2 regions of the Leucobacter alluvii genome follow, and region 2 is predicted to be linked to the other one. Evidence: riboswitches for the same ligand, from Rfam matches in the RefSeq annotation. Region 2 holds a riboswitch; the other holds the start of a gene.
What was found. Region 2 has a riboswitch for thiamine pyrophosphate ahead of ABFX18_RS11470 (thiamine ABC transporter substrate-binding protein). Riboswitches for the same ligand answer to the same signal wherever they lie in the genome.
Positions count from the first base shown of each region.

Region 1: another riboswitch for thiamine pyrophosphate. It lies ahead of ABFX18_RS03275 (ABC transporter substrate-binding protein); the one in region 2 lies ahead of ABFX18_RS11470 (thiamine ABC transporter substrate-binding protein).

Region 1 covers NZ_BAAAOP010000003.1:272,226-279,337, forward strand. The annotation lists gene phnE (phosphonate ABC transporter, permease protein PhnE) at 1-297, shown strand, start outside; gene ABFX18_RS03260 (MurR/RpiR family transcriptional regulator) at 294-1,253, shown strand; gene ABFX18_RS03265 (NtaA/DmoA family FMN-dependent monooxygenase) at 1,295-2,602, opposite strand; gene ABFX18_RS03270 (YkoF family thiamine/hydroxymethylpyrimidine-binding protein) at 2,599-3,300, opposite strand; TPP riboswitch at 3,361-3,470, shown strand; gene ABFX18_RS03275 (ABC transporter substrate-binding protein) at 3,501-4,559, shown strand; gene ABFX18_RS03280 (ABC transporter permease) at 4,568-5,404, shown strand; gene ABFX18_RS03285 (ABC transporter ATP-binding protein) at 5,401-6,147, shown strand; gene ABFX18_RS03290 (FAD-dependent oxidoreductase) at 6,144-7,112, opposite strand, start outside.
Region 2 covers NZ_BAAAOP010000012.1:54,235-61,346, forward strand. The annotation lists gene ABFX18_RS11455 (MetQ/NlpA family ABC transporter substrate-binding protein) at 1-579, shown strand, start outside; gene ABFX18_RS11460 (nucleoside/nucleotide kinase family protein) at 580-1,146, opposite strand; gene ABFX18_RS11465 (ABC transporter permease) at 1,146-2,726, opposite strand; gene ABFX18_RS11470 (thiamine ABC transporter substrate-binding protein) at 2,846-3,931, opposite strand; TPP riboswitch at 3,925-4,033, opposite strand; gene ABFX18_RS11475 (cell division protein PerM) at 4,040-5,947, opposite strand; gene ABFX18_RS11480 (epimerase) at 6,048-7,037, shown strand; gene ABFX18_RS11485 (ABC transporter ATP-binding protein) at 7,044-7,112, opposite strand, start outside.

The DNA.
Region 1 (7,112 bases), on a different contig from region 2:
GAGGCCGTGCGCGCAGCGGGCGGCACCACCGCGGACGTGACCAGGTGGGCGATCTGGCCGGCCGTCGCCCCCGCGCTCCTCTCGTTCGCGCTGTATCGATTCGAGATCAACATCCGCACCTCCGCGGTACTCGGACTCGTGGGCGCCGGCGGTATCGGAAGTATGCTGTCGAACTACACGAACTACCGGCAGTGGGACACCGTCGGCATGCTGCTCATCGTCGTCATCGCGGCGACGATGCTCATGGACGCCGTCTCGGGAGCCATTCGTCGCCGCATCATGAACGGAAGCAGATGACCACCACGTGGCAGGGTTCACCCGACGCCCGGCCGAGTGCGCGCATCGCCTCGCTCGCTCCCGCGCTGCAGCGCACCGAGCGCCGCGTCGTCGAAGCCATCGCGGCCGACCGGGAGCGCGCGGTCGAGTGCACGGCGCAGGCGCTCGCCGAGCGGGTCGGGGTGGGGCGCACCACGGTGATTCGCGCGGCCCAGTCCCTCGGCTACGACGGGTACCCGCAGCTGCGCGTCGCCCTCGTGCAGGAGCTCGCCCTCGAGGGCGCTGCGGTCGCCGGGACTGCGGCGGGCCGGGGCACGACGGGGGCGGCAGGCACGGGTGGCGCGGGTGGCGCCGCGGGAAGAGCGGGTAGCGGCGCTCGTGGCGATGCGATCGACCCCACGATCCTCGGCGCACTGCGGGTGAGGATCGCGCAGCTCGCCGCCCGTCTCGACGACTCGATGGCGGCGCTTACGCCGGAAGCGGTGGACGCGTTCGTGCAGGCGCTCGACTCGGCCGACCGGCTGCTCGTCGTCGCCAACGGCCTGTCGAGCCCGATCGGCCTCGACTTCGCCATGCGGCTCAACTCGGCCGGGCGCTCTGTGGAGCAGTTCGCAGATCCGATGGCGCAGCAGATCGCCGCTCGGCAGCTCGGGGCCGGGTCGGTGTGCGCGGTGTTCTCCGGCTCGGGAGCGAACCGGGCGACCCTTGACGTGATGGGGGCCGCGCGCTTGAGCGGCGCGCGAGTCATCGCGATCACATCATTCGCGCGATCAGCTGTCGAGAAGCTGTCGGATGTCACGCTGGTGGTGCCGCCCCTGGGCGGGAGCTTCCACGACGAGCTCATCCACACCTCGCGTGCGGCGCTGATGCTGCTGACCGAGCATCTTGTCGACGCATTCGTCGAGATGCGCGGCGACCGCGGCCGCGACGCGCGCTCCGCAGTGCTCACCGTGCTCGCCGACGCGCTGGAGGAGTAGGCGAAGCGCCCGACCGGCGGGCGAGGGCGGCCGCGCAGCTCTCAGCCGACGAGATGCTCGCGCAGCGTCGAGCCCGTGTAGGCGCTGCGGAAGACGCCGCGTCGCTGCAGCTCGGGCACGACGCCGTTCACGAAATCCTCGAACGACGAATGGTAGAGGGCGGGCATGATGATGAAGCCGTCGGCTGCCTCGCTCTCGAAGAGGTGCTGCAGCTCGTCGGCGATCGTCGCGGGCGACCCCACCAGCTGCGGGTGCAGCTGGTTGAGGGCCTGCTCGATCGCGAGCTCGGCGACCGTCAAGCGACGCCGCTCGCTCACCGCTGCCAGCATGTCTTCGAACCCGGCGCTGCCGGTGGCGCCGCGGTGCGCGGCGAGTATCTCGGTCGCGGGAGCCGCGGGGTCGAGGGACTCGGCGTGCAGCAGCCGCTCGAGCTTCGCGAGCGCGCTCGGCAGGTCGATCTGCGCGACCAGCGCGGCGAGCTTCGCGTCAGCCTCCGCGTCGGTCCACCCCACGATCGGTTGCACGCCCTGCAGCACGCGAATGGCATCGGGATCACGACCGTGATCGACGCGGGCCCGGTCGCGGATCTCGGTGCGCAGCTCCCGCATGGCCTCGGGGGAGTCGCCGATCGCGAAGACGACCTCGGCCCAGCGCGCCGCGAAGGCCCTGCCGCGGGTCGAGGAGCCGGCCTGCATCAGCACCGGGTGGCCCTGCTGGCTCCGCGGCAGGGTGAGCGGACCCCGCGAGAGCCCTCCGCCGACCCGATGCACGCGCGACGGGTCGGCGAAGAGGCCTGCCGTCTGGTCGTGCACGAGCGCATCGGGCTCCCACGAGTGCCACAGCTCGACGACGGTCTGCACGACTTCGTCGGCGTGGTCGTAGCGCAGGCCGGGCGCCGCGATGCCAGCATGACCGAGATTGCGCGCCTCGGCATCGGTCGTCGACGTCACGATATTCCATGCGGCTCGTCCGCCCGACAGATGGTCGACGGAGAGCAGCTGACGGGCGATGGCGTACGCGGGCACGAAGCTCGTCGACACGGTCGCGCCGATGCCGATGCGCGACGTCACCCCGGCGACGAGCGCCGCCTTGGCGATCGGGTCGAGGTAGATCGCCCCCTTCCCGGCGGTGCGGAGGGTCGTGGCGTAGTCGCCGGCGCCGTCCTCGGGCACCGCGAGCGCGTCCGCGAAGAAGATCATGTCGAAGCAGCCGCGCTCGAGTGTGCGTCCGAGATCCGCCGTGAACGACCCGCTCAACCAGTCGGCGCGGCTGAGCGGATTGCGCCAGTTCTCGGCGTACTGGCTCGTGGGCGGATTCACCATGCCGACGAGGTGCATGCCCCGCTTCATGGGACGCGCGACTCGGGCTCGGTCGCCGGAGGCGCGGCGGTGCCGACCACCGACGGGCTGTTGATGGAGACGGTGAGGTGCGTCACCACGTGCTGCACCTGCGCGCCGACTCCGATCCAGGCGTTCGCGGCCGTCTCGAGCACCGCGGAGAGGTCTCCGTCGAGCCGGGTCGCGTAGTGATCGGAGCCCGAGTAGACCCCCGACGCCTTCGCCTGATCGATCGCGGCGTAGATCGGCGTCATGTGGTCGACTGGGGCGGCGGGCGCTGCGGCACTCGCGACCGCCGCAGGCGATGCGGATCCTGCGTCGAGCAGCGGATACAGCGACCAGTGCGCCCGAGCGCGAACGCCGCTCTCGGGGAGCGCGATCGGAGCGGCGGCGAGCGCGTGCACGCCGGGCGGAAGCGCGCACTGCAGTTCTCCCGGGCAGCCGCGGGAGAGCAGGATCGCGGCGGACAGATGCGCGCCGCTTCGCGCGGCCGCGGCGACGACGCTCTGCACGTAGGCGAGCACGCGCTGCTCGCCGCCGGTCACGAACGTGGAGATGTCATTCGTCTCGATGGTGAGGCCGGTGGTGTCGGCCGCGCCGAGTGCCCCCAGGATGATGCGCACGTAGTCCGAGTCGTAGACCGAGAGCGTGAAGCGCGCTCCAACGCCGTACTGCTCGGGAGTGGGCGTCGGATGCGTCGCTGAAGTCACGCCCCAACCCTAGGCGACGATCGCGTGCGTCGTGGAGCGGGTGGCGGGATGTTGCTAGGGTGAACCTCACACGGGAGTCCGGTAGGCCGGGCTGAGAGGAAAGTCCACAGCTTTCGACCGTCGAACCTGATCTGGATCATGCCAGCGCAGGGAGACACTCTACGAACCCGTGCCCGAACGAAACGGAAGGGCACGCATTCATGCGCCATCACACCCATACCCGCACCCTGACCCGCGCGGCCGCGCTGCTGTCGACGGCTGCGATCGCACTCGTCGGCTGCGCGAGCACCGCGGCGGCGCCAAACGGCGCGAGCGCCGGGGAGAACGCCGGCAGCACCCGGGTCACATTCGCCCTCGACTGGGCGCCGAACACGAACCACATCGGCGTGTACGTCGCCGACGAGCTCGGGTACTTCGACGAGGCGGGACTCGACGTCGAGATACTGCCGTACGGCTCGACCCCGGCGACCCAGCTGGTCTCCGCAGGCGAAGCCGATTTCGGGATCGGCGGCCAGTCGACCGTTCAGGTGGCGCGCACCGCCGGGCTCGACCTCGTGTCGGTGTATCGCGTCACGCAGCGGGACTCGGGGCGTCTGGTCACTCTGGCGGATCGTGCTGACGTCGACCGCCCCGCCGATCTCGACGGCATGACGTTCGGCGGCTTCGGCTCACCGCTCTACAGCGCCCTCGCGCGCGCCACGATCGAGGGCGACGGCGGCGAGGGGTCGTTCGAGGAGGTGGTGCTCGACACGGGCGCCTACGAGGCGCTCTCGCAGGGCCGCATCGACTTCACGCTGTCGGTCGCGACGTGGGAGAATCTGCAGGCAGAGCTCGACGGCCACCCGTACCGCGAATTCAGGTATCAGGACTTCGGGGTGCCGGAGCAGCAGTCCACCGGCATCGTGTCGAGCGAGGCATATCTCGAAGCGCACCCGGAGGAGTCCCGCGCGTTCGTGCAGGCGGTCGCCCGCGGCTACGCGTACGCGGCCGAACAGCCCGACGCTGCGGCCGAACTGCTCATCGCGGCGAACCCGGACACCCTCGGCGCGGCCGACGAGCTCGTCCATGCCAGCGCCCGGCTGCTCGCCGAGGACTACCTCACCTCTCCCGAACGCGAGATCGGCGCGATCGACCCCGAGGCGTGGGACGCATTCGGCGCGTTTCTCTTCGACGGCGGATTCCTGACCGACGCGGAGGGGCGGCCGCTCACGGAGCAACCCGACTGGAGCGAGTACGCCACCGACGCGTACCTGGGGTGAACACCCGCATGATGCGCAGTGTCCGACGGGGGCTCTTCGCGACCGGCGGTTCGTGGTCAGAACGACTCGCCCTCATCGCGGCGCCGACGATCGCGTTCCTGCTGCTGCTCGCCGCGTGGCAGGGGGTGGCCGCTGCGGGCCTCGTGCCCGCGGAGATGCTGCCAGCTCCGACGCGCGTGGTGAGCGCCGGTGCCGCCGAGCGCACCGCGCTCCTGCGGCACGCGATCCCGACGCTGATCGCGACCGTCGCGGGATTCGCCCTGTCGGTATCGGTCGCCTGGGTGACGGCGACCGTGCTCGACTTCTCGCGGATCCTGCGCAGCGCTCTGCTCCCACTGCTCGTCGTGAGCCAGACCCTGCCGCTCATCGCGCTCGCACCGCTCGTGGTGCTCTGGTTCGGCTTCGGCCTGCTCCCGAAGATCCTGCTCGTCGCTTTCGTCACATTCTTCCCGATGGTGGTCGGGCTGCTGCGCGGGTTCGCGGAGGCGGACCCGGAGGCCGAACGCCTGCTCGCATCGATGGGTGCGTCGCGGGCGACGGTGTTCCGCCTGGTCAGGCTCCCGGCATCGACGGCTTCGTTCTTCTCGGCGTTGCGCATCTCGATCACCTATGCGGTGGTCGGCGCGATCTTCGCCGAGTACGCGGGAGCCGTCGCCGGCCTCGGGGTCTACATGCAGTCGGCGAAGAACGTCTTCCGCACCGACCTGGTGCTCGCCGCAGTCGGCGTCAGCACGCTGCTCACCCTGTGCCTGTTCGGCATCGTCGTACTCGCCGAGCGCGTGGTGGCGCCGTGGCTGCGCATCGAACAGGAACGGGATCGCACGCACCGGGGGACGCGATCGTGACGCTGCTCGAGGTCCGCGGCGTCGGCAAGCGCTTCGCCGATCAGGTCGTACTCGAAGACGTCTCCTTCGACGTCGACGACGGCGAGATCGTCGCGATCATCGGCGCGAGCGGGAGCGGGAAGTCGACGCTGCTGTCGCTCCTCACCGGCGCGTTGCATCCCGACTCCGGGGAGATCCGCTTCGCGGGTGCGCCGCTGCCGCAGCGGCGTCGGCCATTCGCCTACATGCCGCAGCGAGATGCGCTGCTGCCGTGGCGGAGAGTCGTCGAGAACGCGGCCATCGGGCTCGAAGTGCAGGGCGTGAGCAGACGGGAAGCGCGGCGTCGCGCACGTGAGCTCCTCGAGCCGTTCGGTCTCGCGGGTACCGAGTTCCGATACCCGCGGCAGCTCTCCGGCGGAATGCGCCAGCGCGTTTCGTTCCTCCGAGCCGTCGTGCAGGAGCAACCGATCCTGCTGCTCGACGAGCCGTTCGGCGCACTCGACGCCATCACCCGCGACGATCTGCAACGCTGGCTGCTCGAGATGTGGCGAGATTCCGGGTGGACGATCGTGTGCATCACGCACGATATTCGCGAAGCCGTGCGCCTGGCCGATCGCGTGCTCGTGCTTCCCAGAACCCCCGGTGCCCTGGCCGGGGAGGTGGCGGTCTCCCGAGAGATTCCGCGCGCCACCGGAATGCTGACCGATCCGAGAGTGCCGCCGCTCGAAGCGGAGCTGCACGCACTGCTGCGGTCGGCGGGCTAGGGCAGCCGGTCAGCCGCGCCGCGGGCCGCACGATCGAACCCCATCGCGTACGCTCGCTCGGGCAGTCCGGCGAGCGGAGTGCGCAGCGCTGCATCGAGTGCGGCGGCGGAGACCGATGCGAGTCGCCTCGGCCACGGTCGGCCCAATGACGTGTTGAACGCGGCGAGCCGGGCCGCAGTTCGCGCGGAGGCGAGTCTGCCGAGCTCCCACCGCGCGAGCGCGGCGCGGTGGGAACCGTCACCATCCGGCGCCGTGCGCCGTTGCCGGTCGCGGTGAGGGCCGCGGCGAGCCTGTGCGAGCACCGGAGCGAGCGTCGCGGCGTCGAGGAGCCCCAGGTTCATGCCCTGGCCGCCGATCGGGCTCACCTCATGCGCGGCATCACCGATCGCGATGACGGAACCGGCGAACACCATGCGATCGAGCAGCACGCGGCGGATGCTGAAGCGACTCGCCTCGACCACGTGCGCTGCGAGAGCGGGGGCCAGCATGCGCGTCGCGATCGCCTCGGCGAGTCGTTCGCCGTCGCCGGCCGCGCGCTCGGCGTTCGGATGCTCCGGATCCGACGCGATCCTCGCCACCAGGCGGCGTCGGCCGCCGGGCAGAGGAAACGACTCCGCGACGCCGCACGCGCCGAGGGTGATCACCGCCGTGCCCTCCGGCTGCCCGGGAGCAGCGCTCAGATCGGTCATGAGATACCTGTCGGGATAGGCCCGCGAACGCCCGGTGAACAACCCGCTCAGCAGACGCCGCCCGGATGCACCAGCAGCCACGATCAGGGTGCGGGCGAACCAGGTGCGCGATGCTCCGTCAGCGTCCAACGCGTGCACGTGCACCCCCTCCGGCGTGGGGTGCACGCCCACGACGCGCACGCCACGCACAGGAATCGGCCCGTACGCGGCCACCGCAGCCTCGGTGACCGCCTGGGGGACGGAGGCGACGAACGGGAAGCGCGATGGGCGGCGGTC
Region 2 (7,112 bases):
ATGCTGCAGCACGGGGAGCTCGACGCCAACTTCGTGCAGCATCCGCCGTTCATGGAAGAGTTCAACGCGGGCAACGACGCGTCGCTCGTGGTCATCGAGCCCGTGTATCTGACCGTGGTCGGGATGTACTCGAGCACGCACGCGAGCATGGACGAAGTGCCGGAAGGAGGCCGCATCGTCATTCCGCAGGACACCTCGAACGCCGCCCGGGCGCTGCAGATGGTCGCGAAGGCCGGACTGATCGAGCTCGACGCAGACGCCGACACCTGGTCGGTGACGGTCGACGACATCACGAAGAACCCCAAGAACCTCGATTTCGTGGAGGTCGACATCATGCAGCTCTCGGCGGCGTACCCTGAGGCCGACGCCGTCTTCCTGCACGGCACGTTCGCCCGCCAGCTGGGCCTCACACCGGAAGAGGATGCGATCGCCGTGGAGCAGGACCCTCAGTTCGCCGTTTCGCTCGTATCCCGCGAGGACAACGCCGATTCGCCGGAGGTCGCCGCACTCGCAGAGGCGTTCCACAGCGACGAGGTGCGTCAGGCGCTCGAGGACGCAGAAGTCCCGGTGGCCTTCTAATCACCCGATCGGGTCGTCGCAGGCGGAGATGGCGATCGTACGATCGGCGAGCTCCCACGGACGGTGCCACGCGTACAGCTCCTCCTCCTGGGCGGCCCAGCGGTCCCAGTGCGGGGCGTAGACCTCACCATCGCGTGCGAGCGCGCGGCGCTTTCGCGTCACCGCCTCGACCTCGAGCCAGACGCTGCGCACCCGAGGCAGTGCCGCTCCTGCGGCGGCGGCCCAGTTCTCGGCCGCTGCGAGGTTCTCAGCGGTAATCGCACCGCATCCCTCGATCACGAGCGGAACCCGCGGTTCGATGCGCTCGCGGGCACCGAATGCAGCCGCGATCCAGTCGTACGCACGATAGCTGCTCGTTCGCAGCGCGGCCGCGAGCGCGAGCGACCCGGCGGCGAGCCCATCCCACCCCGGGTACAGCGCCTCCACGTGCAGCACCTGCGCAGGCCGGAGCAGGGCCGCGAACGTCTGCACCATACGCTCCGCGAGATGCGTCTTCCCCGAGCCGGAGCGGCCGTCGATGAGCAGCACGTCGCAGTCGGCGAGCTCCTCGAGATCCAGATCCACCATCAGAACTCCCGGTTCCCGTCCGTGCGCCAGCGTTCGGCCGCCAGCATGATGCCGGCCGTCAGCACGCCGAGCACGACCGCCCCCGCGAGCCCGGCCCCGTAGCTCTCGGGTGCCTGATGGCCGATCAGCGCGGCGACCACGACCGGGAGCGTCTGCTCCCCGGGTCGCACGAGGAAGGACGTGGCTCCGAATTCCCCCAGCGAGGTCGCACAGGCGAAGCCGAGCGCGAGCCCCGCGGAACGTCCGAGCAGGGGCAGATCGATGGTGCGCAGCATCGCGAGCGGGCCGGCGCCGAGCGACGACGCCGCGTCGCGCAGCTCGGTCGGGATTCCCCGGAGCACGGGCAGCAGCGTGCGCACGACGAGCGGCAGCGCGACGAGGGCCTGAGCGATCGGGATCAAGACGGTCGAAGTTCGCAGATCGAACCCGATGCCGAGCGGCCGATTCATGGTCAGGAGCAGACCGAAGCCCAGTGTCACTGCTGATACGCCGAGCGGCAACATCACGAGCGCGTCGAAGGCCTCGATGCCCCGTCGGAGCGATCGGGTGCGAGGGCGACGGGAGAGGACGAGGGCCAGCAGCATGCCGAGCACGATAGCGATGAGGGCAGCCACCGCGGCGATGCGGAGCGAGGCTCCGATGGCCTCGAGCACCGTGCCATCGATCGGCAGCGCTTCCGGCGGATCTGCGAGCGCGGCGTAATTCGCCAGCGTCCACCTCCCTTCCCGGTCCCTCAGCGAGCGCGTCACCAGAGCGGTGAGCGGGAGCACATGCAGCAGCAGCAGCGTCGCCCCCACCAGCGTCAGCACCGGAGCATCGACTCGCCGTGGAGGCGTTCCGCGCCCCCGCTCCTCGCGCAGCACGACCGCGCGCTCTCCGGCGCGGCGCAACTGCGCCGACACGGCGAGCGCGGCGGCCACGATCGCGAACTGGGCGATCGACAGCACCGCCGCGCCGCGGAGGTCCAGGAACTGAACGGTGAGCCGGTAGATCTCCGTCTCCACGTTCGCGAAGGCGGTGCCGCCGAGAATGAGCACGATGCCGAACGAGGTGGAGCAGAAGAGGAACACGAGCGCCGCGGCGGACGCGATGGCGGGGCCGAGCGCGGGGAGTGTCACGATGCACCAGGCGCGCACCCGTGATGCGCCGAGCACTCGCGCGGCCTGCTCGGAGGTGTCGTCGAGGCGGGCCCAGAACCCGCCGACCATGCGGGCGACGACGCCGACGTTCGGAAATGCGAGTGCGAGTACGACCGCGGCGAAGCTCTGGTCCAGCCCCCACGATCCCAGCGGCCCTCCCGGTCCGAGCAACGCCGAGAATGCGACGCCGACGACCACCGAGGGCAGCACGAACGGCACCGTGAGCACCCCTTGCAGCACCCGCTTGCCGCGAAAATCGAGACGGTAGAGCGCGTAGGCGGCTGGTACCCCGAGCGCGAGGGAGAGCGCAGTCGCGAGCCCCGCTTGGGCGAACGTCTGGCCGATGACCCGCCAGGTGCGTTCCGCGCCGAACACCTCTGGCAGACCGCTCAGATCGAGTCGTCCCCCGTCGACGAACCCTGTCGCGACGAGCGAGAACACCGGCCAAACGAAGAACAGGGCGAGGAACGCGAGCGGCAGGGCCGCCGCCAGCGTCCACGCTGCAACGCCCCACGGGCCGAGAGCGGCACGTGGGGCGCCTCGGCCAGTCGGGCGGATGATCAGAGGCCGATCTGCTCGCTCAGGGCTTTGAGCCAGTCCTCGCGACCCGACTCGATCTCGCGGGAGCTGAGGTCGTGCGTCCGCCCCGGCGCGGGCGACGGCGCGAATTCCGTCCATGCCGAGGGCAGTTCCACAGCCGCATCGACGGGGTTCATGTACATCGCGTCCGGAATGGTCTGCTGGAACTCCTGCGACACGAGATAGTCGACCACGGCCTCGGCGCCGGCCTCGTTCTGAGCACCCCTCAGCACCCCTGCGTACTCGACCTGCCGCGTGCACGTGTCGAGCAGCGCGGCAGTGCTCGACGCCGTGCCAGCCTCGTCGACCGTGAAGGCCGGAGACGAAGCGTAGGAGACCACGATCGGCCGCGTACCCGCTTCGCCGCCCTGGGTGAACTGACCGTAATACGCGTCGCTCCACCCCTGCTCGATGCGCGCTCCATTGTCGACGAGCCGCTGCCAGTAGTCCGCGAAGCCGTCCTCCCCGAATTCGGCGACGGTGCCGACGAGGAACGAGGCCCCCGTCGACGAAGCGGTCGGGTCGAGCAGCACGGCGAGATCGCGATACTCCGGCTTCGCCAGGTCGTCGTAGGTTCGCGGCTCCGAGATCCCCTGATCCGCGAACCAGGCGGTGTCGATATTGATGCAGGTCGCGCCATGGTCCACTGCGACGAGGCCGGAAGCCGGATCGCCGTCGACGGCGAACTGCTCAGCGCCCTCGGGCAGCTGCGCTGGAGCGTAGTCGGCGACCACGTCGTTGTCGATGAGACGCGAGGCGAAGATGTTGTCGACGCCGAAGAACGCATCGGCGATGGGCGCACCCTGGGTGAGTACGAGCTTGTTCGTGAGCTCTCCCCCGTCGCCGGCTGAGACGACCTGTACGTCGTACCCGGTCGCTGCGCTGGCGGCCGCAGCGAAATCATCGTTCGGGAACGAGTCGTGGACGGCGAGCGTCACCGTCTTCGTATCCGGCGCTTGCTCCGCACCGCTCGCGCATCCGCTCGTTCCGAGGCAGAGCAGTGCCCCGAGCGCGAGCGCGGGCAGTGCGCGGTGCCGCGCACGATGAGAATTGGGCGTAGGCGTCATTGAGGCGTCCTTCCTCCGCTGGCATGAACCAGATCAGGTGAACGGTCGGAGCTCGCGTGCTCCCTCTCAGCCCCGCGCGCCGGGACTCCCGTGGATTGCCCTCTTACCCTAGTGCCCTCGCCCCGGCCACCGCCAACCCGATCGACGTTCGGGCTTCGACTCCTCCGCCGCGTCGTCGCTGGGCGTCGCCTCCGCGTCCCACGAATAGGCCTGCACGAGTGTCGCCTCGTCGATCAGCTCGTCGGAATCGCGACGGGCGTCGGGTCGTGACTCCGCCTCGCCCTCGTCCGAGGCATCATCGACTGTCGGCTCGTCGGAGCCGGAACGCAGCGGTTCGGCCGGCACGAAGGCCTCGGTATCGAACGCCTCGGTATCGAACCCCTCCGTGTCGAAGGTCTCGGTGTCGAACGTCTCGGTGCCGAACCCTTGACCGTCGCTCGCCTCGGCACGGGTCGGCTCAGTGCCGAATGTTTCGGCGTCGAAGGCCGCAGTGTCGAACGCGTCGGTTTCGTCACCTGCGGTACGCATCGCGTCGATCTCGTGCATGTCGGCGGTCGCGTCTTCGACAGCGCGCCGTCCTCTGGCGGCATCTCGATCCGCGGCCAGGACGAGTGCCTCGTCGACCGCCGTCTCGAAGTCGACGTCGTCGCTGTCGCCACCGGCGTCGGCACCGGCACCGACGCCGGCACCGACGCCGGCACCGGGAGCAGGGTCTGCGGCTGCTGCTCGGCCAGGCAGCAGACCGCCCGACGCAACCGCTGCTGGAACGACGGATGGCAGCGCGGCGCGGAACTTCGCCGCATCGAAGCGTCCCGCGATGACGCCGATGAGCAGGCCCCCGCCCACCTCGAGCGCGATGAGCCCCCCTGTGAGCCAGGGGTCGGGGCCGTTCGACGCGAGGCGATCCGGCCCCATCGACCCGCGCGCAAGGGCGCTCAGGCCGGCGACGGAGAGTCCTGACAGCACCGCGGCCAGCACCGTGATCGACACGGCGGCCGGCCACGAGGCCCGGCGCATCCCGGGTCGGCGCGCGAAGAGCACGCCGAGAGCGAGCGCGGCGATGACCAGTACTCCCGGGGCCAGCGCCCCGCGCTCACCCCAACCGTCGGGAAGCACGCCGAGCATGGGCAAGGCTGGGAGCGGGCCGAGCAGCGTTTCGAATGGGGTGACCGAGCTTCCAGCGCCGATCTCGAAGCCGGCTCCCGACATCCACGCGAGGCTCCACACGATCGCCAGCGGCACGAGCGCCAGTTGCGCGAGGAACAATGTGAGCGACCCGATGGGATCGAGCTGCAGACTCTGCGCCAGCGCCGTGACATCGGCATAGCCGACCGCCACAGCGACGGCGAAGCCCAGCGCGGCGATACCGAGCATCAGCGCGAACGCTGCCGCCGCGAGACGAAACATCTCGGCCGCACGGCTCGGCAATGCTGCTCCGAACCGGACCCCCAGGTATTCGAGCCCGCGCAACGCGATCCTCACGCCCGACTCCCACCACGGGTGCCCGTCGCGCCCGGCACGCACCAGGAACGCCGCGCACGATGCGGCACCGTACACGGCGGCGGCGCTGAGCGCTGCCTGGACCGCTGAGCCTTCGATCAGGGGCGCGGCGAGTGCCGCTGCGGCGAGGGCGACGGCCCCGAATCCGACGGCGCCGCCGAGCACGCCCATGGCGCCGACCCCGCCACGGCCGGCGAACCGCCATCCCGCGCGCAGTGCGAGCAGCACCGAGATGAGCGTGAAGCCGAGAGGAACGAGCGACAGGGTGAAGCTGAACGCTTCCGGCGCGAGCCCCAGGCCGAGCGCCGTCTCCGCTGACAGCGAGAAGTGCAGCGGCACGAAGTGCGCCAGCAGCCAGATGCCCGTCACGTCGGCCGCGACCGACGCCGGTTCGGCCGCGAGGCCGAAGGTGATGACCCAGACCAGCACTGCGGGAACCGCGACGACGGCGATTCCGGCGAGCGCCACGGCGACCGCCTCGATTGCGGCGATCACCGCGGTCACCAAAGATCTCATTGCCAGAATCTTACTCCGAGCGGTGCCCCGAATTCCCTGGTCCCGCTGCCGTAGGGTGAGGGGTCAGCTCTCGAATCGCGCACGGGAAGGCCGGGCACTCATGCCGCACGCTCCGCTCCAACGCTCGGCCGACGCACCGCAGGGGCGGGTCGTGATCACCGGAGCGGGCGGCTTCATGGGCCGATATCTCGCGGACCGGTACCGAGATGCCGGGCGCGACGTCATCACGGTGGGTCGGTCCGGATCGAACATCAGCTGGAACAACGCCGCTGCACTCCGCGACGCAGTGGACGGCGCGTCGCTCGTCGTCGGCCTGGCGGGCAAGAGCGTGAACTGCCGCTACACGGCTGCGAACCGCGCCGAGATCATGCGATCCCGCGTCATCACCACGCAACGGCTCTCGCGGGCCATCGCTTCGGCCGCCGACCCTCCTCCGGTCTGGTTGAACGCCTCCACGGCGACCATCTACCGGCACGCCGATGACCGCCCCATGACCGAGGCCGGCGGCGAGATCGGTTCGGGCTTCTCGGTCGGCGTCGCGCAGGCGTGGGAAGCGGCGCTGATGCGCGATGCACTGCCCCGCACGCGTCGCGTCGCACTGCGCACCGCGATCGTGCTCGGCTCCGGTGGGGTGCTTCCGACGATTCGCGCTTTGGCTCGCCTCGGTATGGGCGGATCGCAACTCGACGGCCGCTGGCCGGTGACCCGGGCTCGTCGGCTCGCGGGCACTGCGCACCGGTTCGCTGCGCGCGGCGGTTCGCAGATGTTCAGCTGGATCCATATCGAGGACGCCGCGCGGGCCCTCAATTTCCTGGAGCAGCATCCAGAGCTCGACGGCGCCGTGAACCTGAGCGCACCGAACCCGGTCGACAACCGAACCTTCATGCGCACGGCGCGCAGCGTACTCGGGGTCGCGATCGGCCCGCCGCTGCCCCGCTGGGTGCAGGAGATCGGTGCGATCGCGATCCGAACCGAGACGGAACTCGTGCTCAAGAGCCGGTGGGTGCTGCCCGAACGATTGGGCCGGTCGGGGTTCGCGTTCCAGTACCCCGAGCTCGAGCCCGCGCTGCGCGCGGCGTACCGCAGGTGACCGCTGCTATTCGGCGCCGTGGATTAGCCCGAGGATGCGGTCTTGCAGATCCTGGAACTCGACAGTGCGCTCGGA